Regions from separate parts of the Desemzia sp. FAM 23989 genome, predicted to be linked through region 1. Evidence: predicted binding sites of a transcription regulator. Region 1 holds the regulator's gene; each other region holds the start of a gene.
The links. Region 1 encodes Rex, which represses fermentation and respiration genes when NADH is low (regulators of the CRP and FNR family bind a similar motif). Its sites were predicted from a motif close to TTGTGAANTANTTCACAA; they were not measured.
Positions count from the first base shown of each region.

Region 2: the regulator Rex is predicted to act here: its motif matches at 1,898-1,915, upstream of adhE (bifunctional acetaldehyde-CoA/alcohol dehydrogenase).
Region 3: the regulator Rex is predicted to act here: its motif matches at 3,541-3,558, upstream of ACEN36_RS04925 (acyl-CoA dehydrogenase family protein).

Region 1 is NZ_JBGQQT010000002.1:53,355-61,717, reverse strand. Features, by position in the region: gene groL (chaperonin GroEL) at 57-1,679, opposite strand; gene groES (co-chaperone GroES) at 1,734-2,018, opposite strand; gene ACEN36_RS01855 (CPBP family intramembrane glutamic endopeptidase) at 2,358-3,014, shown strand; gene ACEN36_RS01850 (YdiK family protein) at 3,049-3,252, shown strand; gene ACEN36_RS01845 (redox-sensing transcriptional repressor Rex) at 3,271-3,942, opposite strand; gene ACEN36_RS01840 (ABC-F family ATP-binding cassette domain-containing protein) at 4,244-6,202, shown strand; gene ACEN36_RS01835 (nucleoside hydrolase) at 6,806-7,750, opposite strand; gene ACEN36_RS01830 (BMP family protein) at 7,798-8,363, opposite strand, start outside.
Region 2 is NZ_JBGQQT010000009.1:39,524-47,886, forward strand. Features, by position in the region: gene ACEN36_RS06910 (tRNA1(Val) (adenine(37)-N6)-methyltransferase) at 1-458, shown strand, start outside; gene ACEN36_RS06915 (GIY-YIG nuclease family protein) at 454-801, shown strand; gene rsmI (16S rRNA (cytidine(1402)-2'-O)-methyltransferase) at 779-1,660, shown strand; gene adhE (bifunctional acetaldehyde-CoA/alcohol dehydrogenase) at 1,935-4,532, shown strand; gene mscL (large conductance mechanosensitive channel protein MscL) at 4,585-4,992, opposite strand; gene ACEN36_RS06935 (hypothetical protein) at 5,228-6,037, shown strand; gene ACEN36_RS06940 (ABC transporter ATP-binding protein) at 6,395-7,423, shown strand; gene ACEN36_RS06945 (carbohydrate ABC transporter permease) at 7,420-8,310, shown strand; gene ACEN36_RS06950 (carbohydrate ABC transporter permease) at 8,327-8,363, shown strand, end outside.
Region 3 is NZ_JBGQQT010000005.1:118,725-127,087, reverse strand. Features, by position in the region: gene ACEN36_RS04940 (aldo/keto reductase) at 1-369, opposite strand, end outside; gene ACEN36_RS04935 (electron transfer flavoprotein subunit alpha/FixB family protein) at 613-1,581, opposite strand; gene ACEN36_RS04930 (electron transfer flavoprotein subunit beta/FixA family protein) at 1,597-2,391, opposite strand; gene ACEN36_RS04925 (acyl-CoA dehydrogenase family protein) at 2,397-3,527, opposite strand; gene ACEN36_RS04920 (Crp/Fnr family transcriptional regulator) at 3,729-4,427, shown strand; gene ACEN36_RS04915 (pyridoxamine 5'-phosphate oxidase family protein) at 4,542-4,967, opposite strand; gene ndk (nucleoside-diphosphate kinase) at 5,247-5,648, shown strand; gene ACEN36_RS04905 (hypothetical protein) at 6,040-6,201, opposite strand; gene ACEN36_RS04900 (hypothetical protein) at 6,761-7,453, opposite strand; gene ACEN36_RS04895 (M15 family metallopeptidase) at 7,552-8,363, opposite strand, start outside.

The DNA of each region.
Region 1 (8,363 bases):
CAAGGGAGTGAGGCTTTTGCCTCACTCCCTTGTTCAATAATCTTAAAATAACTTTCTTACATCATACCGCCCATGCTTGGGTCCATTCCTGGAGCTGCTGGTGCTGCTGGTTCTGGATGATCTGCTACTACGGCTTCAGTCGTTAACAATAATGCCGCTACACTTGCAGCATTTTGTAGAGCTGAACGAGTCACTTTAGTTGGGTCTGTAATTCCAGCCTCAATCATGTTTACCCATTCGTCTGTTGCCGCATTGTATCCAACACCTGGTTCAGCAGTTTTCATTTTTTCAACAATTACTGAACCTTCCATTCCTGCATTTGCAGCGATTTGGCGAATTGGCTCTTCTAACGCACGAACAACGATTTTCACACCTGTTGCAACGTCGCCTACAGCTTCAATTTCAGCAACTTTGCTTTGAACGTTGATATAAGCAGTCCCACCACCAGCGATGATTCCTTCTTCAACAGCTGCACGTGCTGCATTCAAAGCATCTTCAATACGTAATTTACGTTCTCTTAATTCAGTTTCTGTTGCAGCACCCACACGAATAACGGCAACTCCACCAGCTAATTTTGCAATACGTTCTTGTAATTTTTCTTTGTCAAATTCAGAAGTTGTTTCTTCTGCTTGAGCTCTCAATAATGCTACACGTTGGCTGATCGTATCTGTTGAACCAGCGCCTTCTACAATAGTTGTCGCATCTTTAGTAACAGCCACTTTACTTGCATGTCCTAATTGTTCTACTGTAGTATCTTTCAATTCAAGACCTAGGTCTTCTGTGATTACAGTACCACCAGTTAAAATAGCAATGTCTTCTAACATCGCTTTACGACGATCCCCAAATCCAGGAGCTTTAACAGCTGCAACATTGAAGGTACCGCGTAATTTGTTCAAGACTAATGTAGGCAATGCTTCGCCATCAATATCTTCAGCAATAATCAACAACGGACGACCTTGTTGCAAGATTTGTTCCAATAATGGAAGAATATCTTGAATGTTTGAGATTTTTTTATCGGTAATCAAAATGTATGGATTTTCTAAGTTAGCTTCCATTTTATCGTTATCTGTAACCATATATTGTGACAAGTATCCACGATCAAATTGCATACCTTCTACAACATCTAGTTCAGTTTCGATTCCTTTAGATTCTTCGATCGTGATAACACCATCGTTGCCCACTTTTTCCATAGCGTCTGCTAATAAAGCACCGATTTCTGGATCTCCTGAAGAGATAGAAGCGATTTGTGAAATGGATTCTTTTGTTTCCACTTTACGAGAAACAGCTAATAATTCCTTAACAGCTACTTTAGTGGCTAATTCAATTCCAGCTCGAATCCCTACCGGGTTTGCGCCTGCAGTAACATTTTTCATTCCTTCGCGAACAATCGCTTGGGTTAAAACAGTGGCAGTAGTTGTACCATCACCAGCTGTATCATTGGTTTTTGAAGCTACTTCAGAAACTAATTGAGCTCCCATGTTTTCAAAGCGGTCTTCTAATTCGATTTCTTTTGCGATCGTCACTCCATCATTAGTGATTAATGGCGAACCGTAAGATTTGTCTAAAACTACATTTCTTCCTTTGGGTCCAAGTGTTACTTTAACAGTATCTGCTAATTTATCTACTCCACGTAATAATGCAGCACGTGCGTCTTCAGAAAATTTAATATCTTTAGTCATTTTCTTTCACCTCATCAGATTGATTTTTATTCGTGTACATGTCTTTATTTACGTTTAGTCTACGATTGCGATGATATCGCTCTCTTTGATCACTAAATATTCAGTACCATCATACTTCACTTCAGAACCAGCGTATTTTTCGAAAAATACTGTATTTCCAACGACAACTGAAAGCTCAGCTTTTGTTCCGTTATCGAGTATACGCCCAGCACCAACAGCAACTACTTCACCAGTTTGTGGTTTTTCTTTTGCTGTACCAGCCAAAACGATACCACTTGCTGTTGTTTCTTCTTCTTTTGTGACTTTAATGATGACACGATCTCCTAAAGGTCTTAACACGTAAATCCCTCCAATTATAGTTTTTCTTTGTTAGCACTCACTCTAAAAGAGTGCTAAATCACTTCTTCATCATATCAAACTGTAAAAATTTTGCAAGTATTTTTTACTCTTGAAAAAGAAAAAGAGTGCCCTTTTATTTAAGAAAGAAATACTTCAAGAAGAAAGCAAAAATTGCTTTAGTGGTATGAGACTTATGTTATACTGTTTATTGAACATCTTTTTTTAAAACTGTTTTACGTCCAAATGCAGTACCATTACAAAGGTGCATTGCTCACTTTATATAGTCTTGTTCTTTTTTAGTGCAACTGTAAATAATTACTTAAAGAAGGTTTTAAACACATGAAGAATTTAATTAAGTCTCCATATGCAAAAATCATTCTCATCTATATTATAGCTCAATTTTTCCCAGTGATAGTGTTGTTTTTTGTACCAGCTAAAGCTGTAGCAGACGCCAGCATTTATGGTACTATCGCCGGTTTCGTGATTGGAGCTATCCTAATGTTTATCGTTAATCATCGGTCTACATTTGATAATAGTCTAGAGAAAACGCCCAGCAATTCTAAAAAATCGATTGTTTTTTGGGGAGTAGGAGGAATGTTTTTAGCTTTTGTTGGTCAATACTTAGCTGTATTTATCGAAACATTCTTGCTCAATACACCTTTAGGGTCACAAAACACTGCAGAGCTCGTTTTCACTGTGAATAAATACCCTATTTTCTTGATTCTAGTAGCTATCTTTGGTCCTATTATGGAAGAGTTTGTATTTAGGAAAGCTATCTTTGGTTATCTTTATGACATTACTGGAGGAATCGGTGCTGCTGTGATCAGTTCATTGATATTTGCCTTTATTCACTTTGATGGTCATTACTTGCTTTATTCGATTATGGGATTTGTTTTCTGCTATTTGTACTGGAAAACAAAATCGATTGCTGCTCCAATTATTGCTCACGCTTTAATGAATGCTACCGTTACAGTAGCTAACTTATGGCTATACTAATAGTGTTTATAGTAGAAAGGAACTTTTAACGTTCATGAAAAAAAGAGATTTTATTATTCAAATTGTTTTCAATTATGTTCTTGCAGCTATTTTTATCTGGTTTGCAATTGACTACGTTGGTGAATTTGGTTGGGGATTCTTCTCTATCATTTTTGTATTGTTTGCCACACGAGATGTGGTAAGAGCTACGAAGATTTTACAAATCTATCTCAAACTAAAAAAAGGCAACAAACCGTAAATAGGTTTGTTGCTTTTTTTAATCTAATAGCAATAAAGTATCATCACTGTCTGAGTCTGCTTTATAGTGATCGATAAAATAGATAAGAGTCTGCAATTCATTCGCTAAATCCACGTTTTGTACTCGAACTTCTTCTGGTACGGAAATACGAATCGGTGTAAAGTTCAGTATTCCTTTAACGCCAGCTTCAACGAGATTATTTGCAGCATCTTGAGCTGCTGAAGTAGGTACAGTCAGCATAACTACATCGATTTGTTGCATTTTCAACTGTTGTACCATGTCTTCCATTGGATAAACCGGTACTCCAGATTGAATCGTTCCTACAATATCCTTGTTGATATCAAAGGCAGCACTGATGCGCATGTTGTTCCCTTGATGGAAATTGTAATTTAATAAAGCATGTCCTAAGTTACCCACACCAATTAATGCCACGTTCGTTAGTCGGTCTTGTTTCAATGTTTTACTGAAAAAATGCATCAGCGTTTCAACATCGTAACCATAACCTCTTTTTCCTAGAGCTCCGAAATATGAAAAATCGCGTCGAATCGTAGCGCTATCTACTTTCACAGCTTCACTTAATTCAGTTGATGACACACGTTCTTTTCCATCTTCATGCAAATACCGTAAATATCTATAATAAATCGGTAATCTCTTTGCCGTTGCTTTGGGTATTGTATTCGTTGAACCCATCGTTCACTTCACTCACTTTCTTTTATTCAAAATTCACAATATTCGTTAACAAATTATTTGTTTCACAAATTGTCGAGTTTCACATAATAAGATTATAACATCTTCTTCTTAAATTACCAGCTTTTTTAAACGGTCATTTCAATATTTTTTTTCGCTTATTTTCTTATCCATACAAAATTCACAAAGAACATTGTGAACCGGCTTTCTTTTTGTTAGTCCAGCCTTCCAGACACTCTCCCACTTAAAGACAGAATATGCTAAACTAAGTGAAAGAGCAGAGATAAGAAATGAGGACAACAAAATGATTCTATTACAAGCTCAACACGTTGCACGTTATTTTGGTGCAGATGTATTGTTTGAGAATATTTATTTAGAAGTACAAGAAAATTCACGTATTGCCCTTGTGGGACGAAACGGTGCCGGCAAATCAACTCTGTTAAAAATCATCGCAGATATTGAACCTCCGGATGCTGGACAAATTTCAAAAGGAAAACAAGTGACTATCGGCTACTTAGCACAAAATACTGGCCTTGACTCTACTCAATCCATTTGGGATGAAATGTTGGAAGTTTTCCAACATGTGATCCAATTAGAAAAGAAAATGCGTCATACCGAAGAAATGTTAGGGGATCCTTCTTTATTAGCCGATGAGGAACTCTATCATGAAACCTTAAAACAGTATGATCAAATGCAGCACGATTTTCGAGAGCAAAATGGTTATGGTTATGAAGCAGAGATCCGCTCTGTTTTACATGGTTTCCGCTTTTTTGAAGAGGATTATGCTAAATCCATCAATCAACTCTCAGGTGGCCAAAAAACGCGTTTAGCTTTAGCGAAATTATTGTTGCAAAAAAAAGACTTATTGATTTTAGATGAGCCTACCAACCATTTGGATATCGAAACATTAAACTGGTTAGAGAACTACCTGCAAACTTATACTGGTGCGTTGCTGATCGTTTCTCATGACCGTTATTTCTTAGATAAAGTAGTTAATGAAGTCTATGACTTAAGCCGTCAAAAAATGCACCATTATAAAGGAAATTATAGTAAATATTTAGACTTGAAAGCTGCACAACTTGAAAAAGAATGGAAAGAATTTGAGAAACAGCAAAAAGAAATTGCCAAGTTAGAAGATTTTGTAAACCGCAACTTAGTCCGCGCTTCTACTACCAAACGTGCTCAGAGCCGTCGGAAACAATTGGAAAAAATAGACCGTTTAGATAAACCTCAAGGCGAAGAAAAATCAGCTACATTCAGTTTCCACCCTGCCAAAGAAAGCGGAAATGTCGTGATGTCATTAGAAAACGGAGCTATCGGATATGACCAAACGATTTTATCTGAACCGATCAATATGGATATCCGAAAATACGATGCTATAGCTTTAGTCGGACCAAATGGTGTGGGAAAATCCACACTGCTGAAATCCTTACTCGAAGAACTCCCTCTTATGAAAGGTGAAAAGCGATACGGAACAAATGTGGAAGTTGGCTATTACGATCAAGAACAAGCTGAATTGCATTCTTCTAAATCTGTATTGGCCGAACTTTGGGATGAACACCCTACTACTCCCGAAAAAGATATCCGATCTATTTTAGGCAGCTTTTTATTTTCCGGAGAAGATGTTGAAAAAGCCGTCACCTCTTTAAGCGGTGGAGAAAAAGCTCGTTTGGCATTAGCTAAATTGTCTATGAATCAAGACAACTTCTTAATTCTGGATGAACCTACAAATCATTTAGACATAGATAGTAAAGAAGTACTTGAAAATGCGTTGATCGATTTCGACGGCACACTGCTTTTTGTTTCTCATGACCGCTATTTCATCAATCGGATTGCGTCTAAAGTAATTGAACTGTCTGCAGAAGGGAGCACAGCTTACTTAGGCGATTATGATTACTACCTAGAAAAAAAAGCTGAGCAAGAAGAATTGAAACGACTTGCAGATGAAGAAGCACAGGGAACGGAAAACAGTTCTGGGAAAGATTCCGCTTCTACCGCCCTTTCAAAAAAACGTGAAATCAATAAAGAAAATCAAAAATTGGTTCGACAGCTGACCCGTCGAATCGAAGCCATTGAACAGGAAACTTCTGAATTGGAGCCTAGTATCGAAAATTTAGAAACTGAATTGACCAAACCAGAAGTCTATGAAGATCATTTAAAAGTCCAAGAAATCAATGATAAACTTCAACTGTTGAATGAACAGTATGAAACACTCATGGAAGAATGGGAAGAAACGACGTTAACTCTTGAAGAATTAATCTAAGAAGTCCTTTAAATAAGAAGCTCGGGTTGGCTTGGTGCCCTAATAGTTAGAGTTCTTATTATACAGCTGATTGGCTGGTTTGAGTTCGGTTGAATACCGGACTCAAACCAGCCAATCTTACTTTTTATGTTCAATCTCAATTCCTCATCAAGGCGGTTTTAACCTTGATGTTCAAGCCTCTTTCTTCATCAAGACGGTTTTACTCTTGATGTTCAATCTCAATTCTTCATCAAGGCGGTTTTAACCTTGATGTTCAATCTCAATTCTTCATCAAGGCGGTTTTAACCTTGATGTTCAAGCCTCTTTCTTCATCAAGACGGTTTTACTCTTGATGTTCAATCTCAATTCTTCATCAAGGCGGTTTTAACCTTGATGTTCAAGCCTCTTTCTTCATCAAGACGGTTTTACTCTTGATGTTCAATCTCAATTCCTCATCAAGGCGGTTTTAACCTTGATGTTCAAGCCTCTTTCTTCATCAAGACAACTTTAACCTTGATGTTCAAACTCACTTCAAAATACACCCTTTACTCCGCCACAGAAAAAGCAACCCCCACAAAAAATTAGATTTCACTCTAACTTGGAGGTCGCTGCTTCTTTTTCTATCTAAATAGCTTTTAAAACATCTAATAAACTGGCTTTAAATTTGTCTCTATCTACTTCTTCACACACACGCACATTCGGTGTTTTGCCGGTAAAGTTTGAGACATCCACTAAATCGTAGCCTCTGGTCAGCTCACCATGTACTTCAATATCTACATAATACATATCAGAGCCTGTCATGATACTTTCATCTGCAGCTATAGCAACGAGTAATGTATCAGGGTGAGTAATCCCGTCTAACTTATGAATTTCTTGATCATAACGTATAACTGCACTATTTACATCCATGTAAAATTTAGATCCTGCTGTTCCTAGCGCTTGAATCTCCGTTTGGTCCTCTTTTTTCATTACGGAATGTTTTTTACACATATCCCAGCCCACCATAGTGATAGGAACACCAGAATGCATGACAATTCTGGCAGCTTCTGGATCTACATAGAAATTATACTCTGCTGCTGCCGTAATATTTCCTAACGTATTGTTTAAACCTCCCATAATATAAAGATGAGGGATGTCTTTAACAATTGTAGGATCTTTTTTGATGGCCATCGCAATATTGGTTAGAGGAGCAATCGCCAATAAAGAGATTTCGCCGGGGTTTGCTTTGACTGTATCAATAATGAAATCAACAGCGTGTTCTTTTTCAGGACGTTGTTCGGTTTTTTCAAAATAAGAATCGCCCATGCCATATTTCCCATGAATATCCTCAATCGTAATATGCTTCTCTACTCCAACTGCCATAATGGGTCTTTCATAGCCTTTGTATACCGGCACATGGTAGTCAGATTTTGCCATTTGAACTGTGTAAAGCGCATTTTCTACTTCTTGTTCAAAGTCGACATTCCCTCCAGCCACCGTTACTCCTTCAACTTTAAAGTAGTGCAGCGCTGTTAGAATAGCTATTGTATCGTCTCCAGCTGTATCTGTATCAATAATGACTCTTTTCATCGTTTCCTCCTGCAAATGTCTTCAAATTTGTACCCGTTCGCATGCCTTTATTCTGGCGCAGTCACTTCATCAGGATTTGTCGGTACAACAATGTCCCCATTGATAATTTGCTCTTTGAATTCTTCAACAGCTGTCCAGACCTCTTCGCTCAAATTGCCTCGTGTCATATAGATAGCCTCTTCTTTCAGTCCTAATTGAGTGATTTTACCTCCTGGGAAATTGCCTTCCATTGTATCATGCGCAACTGATTTGATAGCTGTTCCTAAACCTTTAATGGAAGACGTTAATGTCAAATTACCGCCATCATAGTTCCCTTCTTCTGTTTGATCACGATCACTACCGATGACCCAAATTTGCTCATCCGGGTTGGCGTTCATACGATCTCTTGCTTCAGAAAAGACACCATTACCAGCATCTCCAGCACCTTGGTAAACCACATCGATTCCGTTAGAATACATTCCTGCGGCAATTTGTCTGGCTTTTGATGTATCTGCAAAAGAGCCGACATACTCTACTTGAACTTCAACACTTGGATCCGCTGCCTGAACTCCTGCTAAAAAGCCGGCTTCAAATCGATCTAAAACTTCACTTTCTTGTCCAGCTACAAATCCGA
Region 2 (8,363 bases), on a different contig from region 1:
TTATTAATGGGGCAATAGGAGATGCTGCAAATTGGATCAAACATGATTCTGTAGACGTAGTGACTTGTAATCCGCCTTATTTTGCAGCTACCGAAAAAAGCACTCGTAATCCGAACCAGCATTTGGCTATTGCGCGTCATGAATTACATACGAATTTAGACGAAGTGATGAAAGTGACTAGCGGATTATTGAAAATGAATGGAAAAGCTTATTTTGTCCATCGCCCAGACCGATTGTTGGAGATTTTAGAAACAATGAAAGCTCATCGCTTGGCGCCTAAAAAATTGCGGTTTGTTTATCCAAAAATTGGGAAAGAAGCCAATACAATTTTGATCGAAGGTATCAAAGATGGAAAAGATACGGGATTCCGCGTGCTGCCTCCATTGATTGTTTATGATGAAGAGAACCATTATTTACCGGAAGTGAGTGCTATGTTATTTGGAAAAGAACACCATTAGTTATTTCTATGTCTTGTATTGCAATGACGGCACCTTTTATGGCGGCTATACCACAGAATTAAAACGGCGTGAAGAGGAACATAATTCTGGCACTGGGGCCAAATACACCAAACCTGTTAAAAGGCGTCCGGTGCATATGGTCTATGCGGAAGCATTTGCTACAAGAAGCGAAGCCACTAAGGCAGAATATGCGTTTAAACAGCAAACGCGCAAACGAAAAATACAGTACTTGATGCAACAAGGAGTTGAATTTCCTCTTTCCGCAGATTCAGCATGTGTGGTGAATATGGAAATGTTAAACACTAAGGAGGAAACAGCAGATGTTTCAGCAAAAGAGTTTTGAGCCGCAATCCACTGGGACATTGTATCTCGTTCCTACTCCGATAGGGAATTTAGAAGATATGACGTTTCGGGCGATCCGTCTTTTAAAAGAAGTCGATTTGATTGCATCAGAAGATACGCGAAATACGCAAAAATTATTGAATCATTTTGATGTCCATACGAGTCAAATCAGTTTTCATGAACACAATTCCCAAGAACGGATCGGCCAATTGATCGATCGGTTGGAAGACGGACAGGATATCGCTCAAGTAAGTGATGCGGGCATGCCTTCTATTAGCGACCCTGGACATGATTTAGTAGTAGCTTGTATTGAAGCAGGTATTTCGGTCGTGCCACTTCCTGGAGCAAATGCAGCTCTGACAGCATTGATCGCTTCAGGTTTGAGTCCACAACCATTTTATTTTTACGGTTTTTTGCCGCGTAAAAAGAAAGATCAAGTAGAAGCGCTAGAAGAATTGAATTTGCGGCCGGAAACGTTCATCTTGTATGAATCCCCGCACCGGTTGAAAGAAGTGCTGAAGAATATGAGCACGGTATTAGGCGAAACTAGAAAGATCGTTTTATGTCGTGAGTTGACGAAGCGGTACGAAGAATTTATTCGAGGGACGATAGAAGAAGTTCAGGAATGGGCGCAAAACACAGAGATTCGTGGAGAATTTTGTGTGATTGTTGAAGGAAACAGCGAAAGCTCCTTGTGTCCGGAAGAAGATATGAGTTGGCAAAAATGGACAGTCAGAGAGCATGTTACACAAGTCATGGAGGAACAACGCCTGCGCAGTAAAGAGGCTATTAAAGAAGTGGCTAAAATACGCGCTATGAAAAAGCAGGAAGTTTATTCACACTATCATGAGATAAATTAAAAGAAGAGCAAAAAATCCATTTAATTTTCTGTCTAATTAAATGGATTTTTTTGTTTAATTTTAAAAGCACTTAGAGAAAAAATACAGACCATATATGCTCAATTATTAACAAAACAACTGTACTAATTATTCGTCGATCCTGTTATAACATTTTTTAGTTCGAAAATAGAAGTTTAAAATAAGCGAATTTAATCACATAAAATGATTTACTTTCTAAAAAAAATGAGGTAATATCATATGTGAAATAGATAACAAAGTTTGGAGGAATAGGAATATGCAAGAAGTGCTAAGAGAATTTAAAACAAAAGAAGTTTCCGTTGAGGATGTTATTCAAGGGTACACAACTAAAGCTAAAAAAGCGTTGACAGAGTTGGAAGACTTTAATCAAGAAAAAATTGATTACATTGTCCATCAAATGTCGTTGGCTGGACTGAATGACCATATGCGCTTGGCTAAATTAGCCGTGGAAGAAACTAAACGTGGCGTTTATGAAGACAAATGTGTGAAAAATATGTTTGCAACAGAATCCATTTGGCATGATATCAAAAATGATAAAACAGTTGGCGTCATTCAGGATGATGAACAAGCCGGGTTAATGACGATTGCAAGTCCGGTCGGAGTAGTGTGCGGAGTAACTCCGGTAACTAATCCAACTTCTACAACGATGTTTAAAGCCATGATTGCTGTAAAAACAAGGAATCCGATTATTTTTGCTTTTCATCCAAGTGCTCAAAAATCATCCGCTGAAGCGGCTAGAGTATTGTATGAAGCTGCGGTAAAAGCAGGGGCACCAAAGAATATTATTCAATGGATCGAGACACCCTCGTTAGAAGCCACGAATACGCTGATGAATCACCATGATATTGCGGTTGTACTGGCTACTGGGGGATCAGGAATGGTAAAAGCGGCTTATTCTACAGGAAAACCGGCACTTGGTGTAGGTCCTGGAAACGTACCAAGCTACATTGAAAAAACAGCTAAAATCAAGCGGGCTGTAAACGACATTATTCTGTCGAAAACATTTGATAATGGAATGATTTGTGCTTCTGAACAAGCGGTAATCGTGGATCAAGAGATCTATGATGAAGTAAAAGCAGAATTCGAACGTCTACAAGTATATATTGTGCCTAAAAAAGAGTTGGCTTTACTGGAAAATACCGTGATGAATAAAGACAAAACAGCGGTAAACCCAGCTATCGTTGGTCAATCGGCAGACACCATCGCAAAACTTGCTGGTCTGAAAGCACCAAAGGGCACTAAAATATTGGTGGCGGAATTAGATGGAGTGGGCAGTGAATATCCATTATCAAGAGAAAAACTATCTCCTGTATTAGCTATGCTGAAAGCGAACGATACAGCACAGGGATTTGAATTAAGCCAACAAATGTTGGAACTTGGCGGACTTGGGCATTCTGCAGCCATCCATACCAATCGTATGGATCTAGCAGCAGAATTTGGAGAACAAATGAAGGCCGGTCGTGTGATTGTCAATTCACCTACTGCGCAAGGGGGCATCGGGGATATTTACAACAACATGCTGCCATCTCTAACCTTAGGATGCGGTAGTCATGGGCGAAATTCCGTGTCAACAAACGTTTCTGCAGTGAATTTGCTGAATGTCAAAACAGTAGCAAAAAGAAGAAACAACATGCAATGGTTCAAATTACCGCCAAAAATTTTCTTTGAAAAAAATTCGGTCCAATACTTGCAAAAAATGCCGAATGTGAATCGTGTATTTGTAGTGTGTGATCCTGGTATGGTGCAATTTGGATATGCAGATATTGTAGAAAATGAATTGAAGAAACGTTCAAATCCAGTAGCTGTGCGCATCTTCTCAGATGTGGAACCCAATCCGTCTATTGAAACGGTCAATCGCGGAACAGCAGCTATGCGAGAATTCCAACCGGATACAATCATTGCCTTAGGTGGTGGATCGGCTATGGATGCGGCTAAAGGAATGTGGTTATTCTATGAACAACCAGAATCTGATTTTGATGGTGCAAAACAAAAATTCTTAGACATTCGTAAGAGAGCGTACAAGATTCCAGATTTGAAAAAAACACAATTTGTTGCTATCCCTACCACATCAGGAACTGGTTCAGAAGTAACTCCGTTTACCGTTATTACAGATAACGCGATCAATGTGAAGTACCCGCTGGCTGATTATGCGTTGACACCAGATGTGGCCATCATTGATGCTCAATTCGTGATGACAGTGCCTAAATCCATTACGGCAGATACTGGGATGGACGTATTGACTCATGCAATAGAATCCTATGTTTCTGTTATGGCAAGCGATTATACAAAAGGCCTTAGTTTACAAGCTATCAAACTGGTTTTTGAATATTTGGAAGAATCCTATGCTTTTGCTACTGAAGAGGCCCGCGAAAAAATGCACAATGCTTCTACTTTAGCAGGGATGGCTTTTGCAAATGCCTTCTTAGGGATCAATCATTCTTTAGCACATAAAATTGGAGCTGAATTTGAGATTCCACATGGCAGAGCGAATGCAATCTTGATGCCCCATGTAATTCGCTACAATGCTAAAGCTCCTTCAAAACATCAATTGTTTCCGAAGTACGAGTATTTCCGAGCAGATGAAGATTATGCTGAAATTGCTCGTTACCTTGGGTTAAAAGGAGAAACGACAGCTGAATTGGTAGAAGCTTTGATTCAAAAAATCTACGAATTAGGGAAAAAACTGAATATTCAGATGAGTATGAAAGAGCAAGGAGTTACAAAAAAACAACTGGATCAAGCGGCAGACAGATTAGCAGAATTAGCCTTTGAGGATCAATGTACGACAGCTAATCCAAAAGAACCATTGATTGCAGAGTTGAAAGAAATTTTATACGCTACTTATAAAGGTTAAGCTAAAAGACACTTCTCTCTATTTTGAGTGAAGTGTCTTTTGATTTTGTTCATTAGATAGAAGTGCCTTTATCCTTGGCCAGCAAGTCACGGATTTCTTTTAAATATTGCTCAGAAGGAGGTACTTCCACCTCTATCTCTTCTTCCTCAACCTGTTTCATGAATTTGCCTTGGGCATTATTGATGACTTTCACAAATAGAAAGATAACAAATGCAATAATCAAAAAGTCGATCACTGAACTGATAAAAGCTCCGTAAGTAAGTTCTACTCCAACAATCGTGAAAGAAAGGTTCGATAAATCAGATCCGCCGGTAAGAGCACCAACCACGGGGCTGATAATGTTGTCCACAAGTGAAGTCACGATTCCTGTAAAAGCTGAACCGATAACGACCCCAATTGCTAAGTCCAGAACATTCCCTCTAAAAGCAAATTCTTTAAACTCTTGTATAAAATTTTTCATATTGTTCCACCTCCTTGCTTTATTCATTATAGTATTAGATGAATTGTATTCACAAGAAGAATGTTTATAGAAAGGGATAGCAAATTTTAATAGTAATTTAGTTTTATTATTATATAATTGAATCAAGGGATTCAGAGTTTGCTTCTGTAAAGGAATAAACACTGAGTGTCTAAGCTGATGAATTGTGTTTACCAATGTATTAGCTTTAAAATAATGGAAACAAGGAGGCTATATCATGAGAAACAAAAAAGTTGCAACAGCAGTTCTTTTTCTAAGTACACTGGTTATTGGAGCATGTGGAAATGGGGGAGGTAGCGCAAGCAACGCAAGCTCTGCAGACAGCCAATCGAGTGTTGAAGTCACTCAATCAGAAGAAGTCTATCAAAATATGTACGATGACAGTGTGGTTCTGTTTGAATCTGGAAAATATAGTGAAGCCGGCGGGACGATTGATTTATTGTTGCAAAATGATCTTTCTGAATATGCTGATTTAGAAGCGAAAGCCCAAGACTTAAGAGATAAAATCAGCAGTGCACAAGTTGAAACGATGAAAGAAGAACCTACTTATGAGTTAGTTGAAAATTCTGTTTATAAAGATGAACGAAATTCTGTATTGATCAGTCAAGAATACGCGGCTGCTACAGGAAATGATATTCTAGAAGCTTCTGATGAAGAAATTAAAACTTGGTTGGCAAGTAAAGAACAAGAAGCAAGTCAACCAGAAGCCACTCAATCCGAAAGCAGCAGTGAGAGTACTGAAACAGAAGAGTCAGAAAGTGTTGAAACAGCGTTAACTCCTGAAGAAGAAGAGGTTTTTGTTTTAGAACAAGTCATTGCACAAACTGGAATCTCTCCAGAAAATAATCAATTCTTTACTTCAAAATTAGATGATGATACTTATCAAGTCGAGATTCGCAACTCTCACGAAGTAGATGGAGTAGAACTGTCCAATATGGTCGGTATGTTCGAGTTCACAATGTCTAATGAACAAGTTAAGAAAATGGACCCGATGACGGGTGAATACGAGGTAGTTGATCCTCAATAAAATGAATAGGCACGATAGAAAAGGGGTTGTCTCATAAAAGAGGCAGCCCTTTTTCTATTGTGTGAAATCTTCTGTGAGTAATCCAAATACATCTCGGTTAAACACGAACGATTTATAGTTATTAAACCTATATAGTTGCTTTATAGATAAAGCCTCCAGTACTACAATATACAACAAATGCACATTTTAAGCAATATGTTTACAAAAACAAAACAAACGAACTTGTTAAATCACGAACTTTACATTAAATTTATGTATCCAAATCCATTCTGGTTTGTTACAATGTTTTTGGATAGGAAAGCAGTAAAGAAAAAATAAGAGGTGAAAAGTGTGCAAGTTCATTTTGAAGAAATTGCTATGGATTATGGAGACAAAGAAGTATTGCATGATCTGAATTTTGTTATTCCCGAACATTCGCTGGTTTCTATATTAGGACCAAGCGGCTGTGGAAAATCAACGACTTTGATGTTGATATCAGGATTAACCTTTCCTACGAAAGGGAAAATATTTTTCAATGAGAAAGAGGTCACCAAGCAAGATGCTGTAAAAAGAAAAGTGGGCATGGTTTTTCAAAATTACGCCTTGTACCCTCATTTGTCTGTTCTAGAAAATATTATGTTCCCGTTGAAAATGGTAAAGATGCCTAAAAAGCAACGGAAAGAACGTGCACTGGAATTAGCCAAGCTTGTACAGATCGAAGACCACATACATAAGAAACCTAAGCAACTTTCAGGTGGACAGCAGCAGCGAGTTGCCATTGCCCGAGCGCTAGCAAAAGAGCCGGATATTTTATTGATGGATGAACCGTTATCCAATTTAGATGCCCGTTTGCGAATCGAGATGCGCGAAGAGATTCGCCGTATCCAGCAAGAAACTAATGTTACCACTATTTTTGTGACTCATGATCAAGAAGAAGCGTTGAGCATCTCAGATCATGTGATGGTATTAAATGAAGGACACATTCAACAAATCAGCGAGCCGCAAAAACTTTACGAGCACCCAAGTAATTTATTTGTAGCGGAATTTTTAGGGAATCCAGCCATCAATACATTTGATGCAGATGATTCGCGGATCAACCTTTCTACGTTGGAACTTCCTGAAATGATCCAGCAGCAAGTGAAGAAAATCGGTGTTCGCCCTGAAAACATCGTCCAAACAATAGATCCTACTAAAGCTTTTTACACGGGAGAAGTCACTCATATCGAGCGGATCGGGAAAGACACATCGATCAAATTAATCCAAGATGGACTGGCTATTGTTGCCAATAATATAACAGGGGAATTTCAAATCGGTGAGACCCTTCATCTGACGATTGACGCAAAGGATGTCCTTTACTTTGATGCTGCAGGGCAAGCGTTGCTGATGGAGGAGGAGGTTGCTCAATGATCCAGAAACCAACTTGGAAAAGCTCTTTAAAAGCCTATATGTACTTAGCCCCCATGTTGATCGTTATGCTGACATTCAATATTTACCCGATTTTTAAATCTTTGGCGATGAGCTTTTATACGGATTACAATTTTTTCCAGGATATCGTCAACGAATATGGTATCGGAAACTTCGTGGAGATTTTCCAAGACCCTAATTTTCATATTGCATTGAAAAATACGTTCATTTTTGTATTAGGAGTAGTTCCTTTGTCGATTGCTTTATCTCTGTTAATCGCGTTGATGTTGAATAAGATAAAATTGCTGTCCAGCTTTTTTAGAACGATTTACTTCTTGCCATTTGTAACGAGTACCGTAGCGATTTCACTGGTTTGGAACTGGATTTACCACACACGTTTTGGATTGATGAACTATTTTTTAGGCTGGTTTGGCATCAATCCAATCAATTGGCTGACGGATCCAGATTACGCTTTACTAGGATTGATCATTATGTCCGTTTGGAAAGGATTAGGATTTAACATCATTCTCTTCTTAGTGGGGTTGAACAATATTGATGAGAGTTATTATTCAGCGGCTAAGATTGATGGAGCAAGTCCATGGCAACGATTTTTAAATATTACGATTCCATTGTTGAGTCCGACAACGTTTTTAGTAACTGTTACGGGGTTCATCAATAATTTTAAAGTGTTTGATGAAGTTTATGCGATGTTCCAAGGTCGACCTGGTCCAGGAAATTCCGCGTTGACAGTGGTCTATTATTTATACGAGAAATTTTATACGGAATACAATTATGGGGAAGCGGCAGCAGCTGGAGTAGTATTGTTTATCATTATTTTACTCGTGACCATTCTTCAGTTGGCTTACAATCGCAAATTTGTCCATTATTAAGAAAGGAATTGGCTAAATGAGTGAAAAAGTACAAAAATCCATTTTATATATTT
Region 3 (8,363 bases), on a different contig from region 1:
TACATAATCCATACCAAGATTTTTCAAACTCTGGTCCAAAGAATTTAAAACATGTTCTTTTCCAGAAATATTTTGTTCGATTTCTTGATCTGTACGAGGCAAAAACTTGGTCGCTACAACTACATCTTCCCGTTTAGCAAAATCATTTAAGGCTCTTCCGACGTATTGTTCACTCGTCCCATTTTGATAAGCAATCGCTGTATCAAAAAAGTTGATTCCTTTATCTAAACTATACTTGATAATCTCACGCGTCTGCTCCTCATCAATTACCCAAGAATGTTGTCCCGCTTTTGAATCGCCAAATCCCATACAGCCTAAGCAAATTCTTGAAACCATTAAGTCTGAATTTCCAAGTTTTGTGTATTTCATTTGTTCATCCTCCTGTTCACTTCATTATTTACTCAACTTCCGTATTTCTACTGTTGATGTTCTGTTGTTCGTTGTTCAAAGTGCCAATTAGATTTTTTGAACAACTTTGACCTTAATTTCTCCCCTATACTTTACCATAAAAACGACCTCCAAAAGTTAGATTATACTCTAACTTTTGGAGGTCGTTACTTTTGGAGTTATTTATTCATAATTTTTTTGAAAGAGTTGACCTTTGGAAAATCCTTACTGAACCACTTTTAAAAAGCTTTTCAAGAAATCAGCAGAATCCCCAACGTAACTGTAATCTGAATACTTAAAAATGGGCGCTTCTGAATCTTTGTTAACAGAGATCACCAATTCTGCATTTCCAATTCCTGTTGTGTACTGTACAGCTCCATGAATACCCAGATTGATCAATACTTTAGGAGATATGGTATTACCCGATTGTCCGATTTGATCATCTCCGCTGAATTTAGGATGATCTGTTAAAGGACGAGTTACTCCGATTTTTGCTCCTAGTTTTCGAGCAAGTTCCTCTGCTAAAGCAAGCACTTTATCATCTACTGCACCGCGTCCCAATGCGATTACCCGATCCGCATTAGCAATGCTGTCACTTTTAGACAGCAAAGGAGTTTCTTCTATGATTTTTATGCGTACTGCTTCCTTAAAGGCCAGATTTGTCACTTCTGTTACCACTACTGATGGATCAGTGACTTTCTTGGCTTCAAATGTATTTGGCCGTACGGAAGCCATTTGTGGACGATGATCAGGGCAAATGATTTCACACATAATATTATCGCCATAAGACGGTTTTGTTTGAACTAATAAATCCCCATCAAAGGCTAAATTCAAGCAATCAGAAGTCAATCCTGTATTTAACTTAGCTTGTAAACGGGGTGCAATCGAGCGACCCACAACGGTTGCCCCAAACAGAATACTATTGGGTTGGCGCTGACTGGCTAATTCTGCCATTAAACTGGCAATCTCAGAATCTGCGGCGTCCTTCAAACGATCATCTTTTATCACAATGATTTCATCAGGACCATACTCTTTGATATTTTCTTCCAGATTTTTATCTGTCGCTTCGAATAAAATGACCACTACTTTTTTATCATCGGCAATTTCTTTTGCTTTTGTAATCAATTGATACGTAACCGGCTGGATGATACCTACGTGTTTTTCTGCGTATACCCAAATTTCTTGATCAGACATTTTCTTCCACCTCTCTTAGAGTAAATTATTAGCTCTCAACTGGATCAAAAGTTCACGAACCGCTTCATCAGGTGTCCCTTTAAGGATTGTTGTGGCTTTTGCCTCTTTTTCGGGAGCCCACACGCTACGTACGACGGTTGGAGAACCTTTTAAGCCAATTTTATTCGGATCAACAGTCAAGCTGTTTTCATCCCACACACGAATAGTTTTTTGATAGCTTTGTTGAATATTACGAGGCGTTGGATAACGCGGTACGTTCATTTCACTACGAACCGTTACCACCGCTGGTAATTGGAACTCGATTTTTTGCTGCATATTCTCTAATAATCGAGTTGCGGTCATAGCTTGGTTAGACTGGCTATGCAATTCACTAACAAAGGTAATCTGTGGCCAACCTAAAAATTCAGATACAATTGGACCTACTTGGCTAGTATCCGCATCTACAGATTGACGACCTAATAATACCAAATCTACATCTCCTAGTTCTTTGATGGCTTGTGCTAAAACATATCCTGTTGCCAAAGTATCTGCTCCGCCAAATTGTCGGGAGCTTAACAGTATAGCATCATCACATCCCATAGCTAATCCTTGACGCAATGTCATCTCAAAGTCTGGAGGTCCCATAGACAATAGAATAATTTCTCCACCCCATTCGTCTTTTAGGCGCAATGCTACTTCAATGGCATTCTTATCATAAGGATTCATCACTCCTGCTTCCCCGGAGCGAATCAAATTTTTAGTATCTGGATCGATCTTCAAATTATTGGAAACCGGTACTTGTTTAATACACACGACGATTTTTAAGCTCATTTATCTCAATCCTCTCTCTCGTTTACAACTTCTTTGCTGATCTCGATCATCATTTTCTCTAATGATCCTTCTGCAAGTTGTAAAGCCCGTGCGTCACGAATCAGATGCTCCACTGGATACTCTCTGCTGTAACCATATCCGCCTAGTACTTGTAAGGCATGATCAGCTGCAGTAACTGATGCTCGACTACCGTATGATTTAGCCATAGTGGCTACTTTCGCATAAGATTTGCCTGCTACTTTCAATCTAGCTGCTTCTTGATACAATAATTGTGTGTTCTCTTTCGCAATAGCAATTTCGGTGATTTTTGTTTGGATAGAATGCAATTGAATAATCGGTGTATTGATTGCTTCACGTTGTTTTGCATAATCTACCGCGATCGACAATGCATGTTCAGTGATACCAGCAGCGATCGCTCCCATCGAAATACGAGCATCGTAGTGAGCATTATCACCAATTTCCACACCTTGACCTATTTTCCCGAGCAAATGATCTTCATTGACCACAACATTTTCCAAGAAAATTTCTGCTACAGGTGTCCCATTCATTCCAATAAATTCTTCTCGTTTCCCATGTTTAAACCCAGGCATATCTTGGTCTACAAGGAAGCAAGACAATTCTGTCGGAGATGTTTTCAAGAGCACACAGTATACTTCGGCCAAACCGCCATTTGTGATCATGCTCTTATTTCCATTTAAAATCCATTTATCTCCTTCTTTAACAGCCTTGGCTGTAAATCCCATCACATTAGAACCCCCTTGCGGTTCTGTTGATGAAAAGCCAAAAACACGATGGGTGGCTTGAGGCAGATACTTTTCTTTTAACGCAGGTGTAGCATATTTCAATACTTGATCAACAGTTTTGTAATGCCCTTCTAGTGTAAATGCAATACTAGCATTCCGTTGAGCAAAATCATAGATGGTTTGAGAACTGGCAACGACATCAAATCCGGCACCGCCATATTCTTCTGGTATGGTCAACCCTAAAAAGCCTGTATTCACAATACTGCTCCATAGTTCTGCAGGGTACTCTCTGTGTTTGTCAATCCACATATCTAAAGGTTTTACTTCTTTATCAGCAAAATCTGTCACCATTTGGTGTAACATGACTTGCGGCTGAGTCAATTTTATACTCATTTTTTACACTCCTTTGTTCAAATATACACAAGAATAAAGATAATAAATTTAACAAACTAAATATAGCGCATTCTTTTTTCTATCTACTTGATTTAAATCAAGTACAACAGACTATTTAAAAAAATGATAATACCTTTTCTAAGGAATGGAATATTGGTAGAATAAAAAAGTATTGTGAGGAACTATAGAGGAGAATGCAGGATGAAAAAAGACTATTCAAAATCTCACCATCATACTTATAGATGTGAAAATACAAAGCAATGTTGTATCTATACTATTCCCCTATTTCAATCTCTAACAGCTGAACAAAAAGAACAAATCCATCCCTTGATCCAGCATAAGCATTACTCGAAGGGGGAGATTATTTATCGGCCAGGAGAATCTGCTGACTCGCTTTATGTATTAAGCAGTGGGAAAATACGTGTATACCGATTGTCAGAATCGGGAAAAGAACAGTTGATACGAATTGTATCAGAAGGAGAGTTTACCGGGGAATTGGCTTTATTTAAGAAGGGTTTTTACGAGGCTTTTACGGAAGCATTAACAGATTGCAATATTTGCGCCATCAAACATGCTGATTTTCGCCAGCTGCTTATGCAATACCCGGCTACTGCTGTTGATATGCTGGCTACGATCGCTGAACGATTAGGTTCTTCTGAGCAACAGACAGCTTGGGCTACTACTGAAACTGTAAAAGATAGGCTGTTGCACTTTTTGATTAGTCTAGTCGATTCTGAAGAAAGAGAACCTATCGTCGAACTAAAGATGGCTAAAAAAGATTTGGCTTCTTATTTAGGAACTACCTCTGAATCATTAAGTCGAGAACTAGCTCATCTAGAAAAAGAAAAAATCATCGAAGAAATTGCTTATGGAAAAATCAAATTATTGAATGTTAATTAATGCATATCCATTTCCTCTTTACCAACAGAAAGAATCTTCTAAAGAAAACCAACATACTACTCTAGAGAATCCGGTATAGATCGAGAAAGGTTTTCCAGAGTAGTTTTTTTATTTTTAGAATTGTATTTTTAAAGCTGGATCCACAGGATTCAACGTTAGAAATGCATGTTCAAAAATAATAGCGTAAAGATAAGGGCTATTTTCTTTACCCATTTTTTCTATAAATTTTGGATCCTTTTCTAAAAAAGCAGACTTAATTCCTTTTTCTTGGTAATCCTCACATTTTACCACACGAGCATTGTGAACACGTATGTATTCATAACGGTCTTTAATAATAGTAGTAAAAGATATACATGGATTTAGCTGAAATTCTTTTACTTTTGATTTGTTTTTATTCGTTCGAATGTAAAGAATATTTTGTTGCAATGGATCAGGATAATAATTGACGATCCTCACATTAGGCGTTCCTTCGACCGATGTTGCTAATGCTAAATAATTTTGTGCCTTCAGAATTCTTATGTACTCTTCCATTACTTCCATACTGCTTTTCCTCCTTCTTGCAACAGGTAGAACACAACTCTCCGCTGTTGATGTAGAAATCCATTTTATCTTATTTTAAATTATTCCGTATTGATCTGGATCAACGACTGCATAAGTTTGCATCGAAAAACCTTAAAAAGAGTTTCCGTAAATTCATAAACCCGTTCTCTCTATATTTATGTATCTGCAATACTTATTGCAATTCAATCTCTTTCTAACTAAAAAATTCAGAACGTGTTAAACTCTTAGTAACTACACTTCTAAGGAGGATGTTCAGAAATGTCAGAAAAAACGCTTGTATTGCTCAAACCAGATGCAGTAGAACGAAATCTAATTGGGAGTATTTTAGTCGAATATGAGAGAAACGGTTTAAAAGTTGTGGATATGAAATTAATAAAAGCCTCTACAAATTTAGCAGAAAAGCATTATGCAGAACATACTGGAAAACCGTTTTTTAATCGTTTGGTTGCTTACCTTACCAGAAGTCCATTAGTTGCCTTAGTCTTAGAAGGTGAAAATGCCATCAGTCGAGTACGATCATTGAATGGAACAACTGATCCAGAAAATTCACCAGATAATACGATTCGTGCTCTTTATGGACTAAGTATGTCTGAAAATACTGTTCATGCCTCTGATTCGAAGGAAAGTTCTGATAGGGAAAGAGCTATTTGGTTTGGTTAATAAACTACTTTCAATTCAAAAAAGATTCGCTAAAATCAAACTTTAGCGAATCTTTTTGAATATTCTTCATTAGAGATTTTTACTCATGAGACACCATCTTTTATCCGCTCATTTCTTATATAGCCTAATTATAACACAGGACAAATAAGGAGACACTCAACTTTATACTATCCGTATGAGAGTTGCCAACGGCAATCATCATACCGATAGGCATTCATCACCCACCTATGGAGGATGGGCGAATTCTGCCTAAACTACGTTAAAAAGCTTTGTAACCTTAAGATATGAGATGGAACATAAGGAAAAGCTCAATATGGATCAAGTCCACGAAAAATTATCTTTAGCGGGGTTTAATAAACAAGTGAATGCACTAAAAAACAGACAAGCATTTTTATCCTTGTCTGTTTTTTAATGCATTCATTATTTGAATTTTTATTGGAACTCCTGCTTCTCTCTTAGTCTTTATCATATTCTCAAATACGTTGACACCTATTTCCGATAAGACAAACAGGACACTGAGAGCAATTCCGCTAGCGGTTATATATTTTAACATTGATCATCTCTCCTTATTATCGAGATTAGAAAAAAATGCTTCATTATATAATTATTCTAACATTAATGTAAAACTTTTATTAGTTTAAGCGATATTATCATAAAGTATTATCATAATTATACTTAACCGTTTAATACGGGTTTAAGATCTCTTAGATACATCTATATCCTTTACACAAATTTCGTTTTTTATAAAAGCCATCTAAGTGCCTTTAATTTCTTAAATAGATTGTGAGAGGTAATAATTAAATAAATGATAGGAACAAACCAGATTCAGAGTAAAATAAAAAGACCGAAAAAGCCTTTTAAATAAAGGTTAGTCGGTCTTTTGTTCATTATTCCCACTCAATTATAGAATGTTGTTATTATTTATTAAATATTGTTATATCAACCTTATACTTTTTTTATTGCGTTTGTTTTTCGTTATTTTAAGCCTTTTTAAAGAAAAACGGAATCAAAATGGAATCATTAGAATCTGATATTTAAAATAACAGAAATATAATTAATAAAGACATTTTAAACTTTAATTTGCTAGGTATTTTTCTGTTTTCCAAATTTTATTATGCTTTTGTTAAACAATATTCCGCTACCTCATCAAAGGTAGACAAATCCGATTCTATAAGTTCTTTTAATTTGCTTTTGTTCCAATACTTATCATTAATTCTCTTTTTACTATTTTCCCACACAAAACCAGTCTTGCTCACTAACTTTAAATTATTTTTATTTATTTCCTTCACTATTTTTTTATCAATATCTCTTTGCCACATTCTAATATCTGGCATTATAAAAACACCTAATAATTTGTAATCTACTGAATCAAATTGACCGATAAATTTACTAAGTTCTATCACATAATTTGTCATATAGAGCAAATATGCAGACAACTTATAACTTAAGTAGATTTCATGTTTAATTCTAGATTCATTAATTATAGTGAAAAAATCTAGAATACTCTCTCCATCATTTAGAATAGCAGGATATATTTTATGTCCTGATAAACTCACATCTCCTTTGATGCCATTCTCATCCTCTAGATCATAGATTTCTTGTACATTTGCTTGTTGCGTTATCTCTCTTATGGTATACAAAGAATCAGCAATTTTAGAACCAATAGTTTTTTCGTATTCTACCCTTCTATCTCTTCTATCTTTTATAGCAGTAGTAATATATGTAACTATTCCACCAAAAATTGCACCGATTATAATGTTAATCGTATCAAAATCCTCAAAAAACTGTTTTATTACTTCTTTCAACTAGAATCACCTTTTTATTTTTTATTCTACCATAAGGATTCTAATTGAGTTATATAAAAAAAGCCCCTACCGATTATGGTAGAGGCTTATATTATGTCTTATCTCATTTTACTTAACAACTGGCTATTCTGTGCAGCTGTTCCAGAGTAATTTTTGATACCGTATTGTGACGCTAGCTTTTTCCGGTTTGCAAAACTAGAATCAACGTTGATTGACTTCAAATAATCCACTAGAGAGCTACCAGTATAGTTTGATTTAGGTTTTGAAGTAGTTGTTCCAGACTTCTGCATCGCGTTCAACAAAGCTTTATTCTGACTTGCTGTCCCACTATAATTTTTAATGCCATATTGGGACGCTAGTTTTTTACGATTGTTGAAAGATGATTCTACTTTGATTGAGTTTAGATAATCAACAATAGAATCTCCTTTATAAGATGATGCTGCTGGTTTAGATTCAACTTTTTTAGGCTCAACACCATTTTTCTTAACCAGTTCTAAAAGTTGAGTGTTCTGTGCAGCCGTCCCGGTATAACTTTTAATTCCATGAGCTGTAGCAATTTTCTTTCGGTTGGCAAATGAGCTGTCTACTTTTTTAGAATTAAGATAATCAACAATAGACTCGCTTGTAGTTGCTGATGGAACAGGCTTGCTAGTTCCGCCACTAACTGTATTTGAGACTTTAGAAACTAATCGAGGTCGGCTACCAGCTCTTAATTGAGCAGTAGAGAGACCTCCAGTCATTTCTAAATGCGGGTAATCACGGAATGATGACCAATCTCCGCCCCAAGAGAAGCCTAACTCTTTACCAATTGCTGCCACACGTCTCCATTTGTTGTTTACAGTCCACAATGCTGTTTTGCCATCATCAGATACTAAGAAGTAGTCAACAGCCAACCCGAAGTTATGATTTG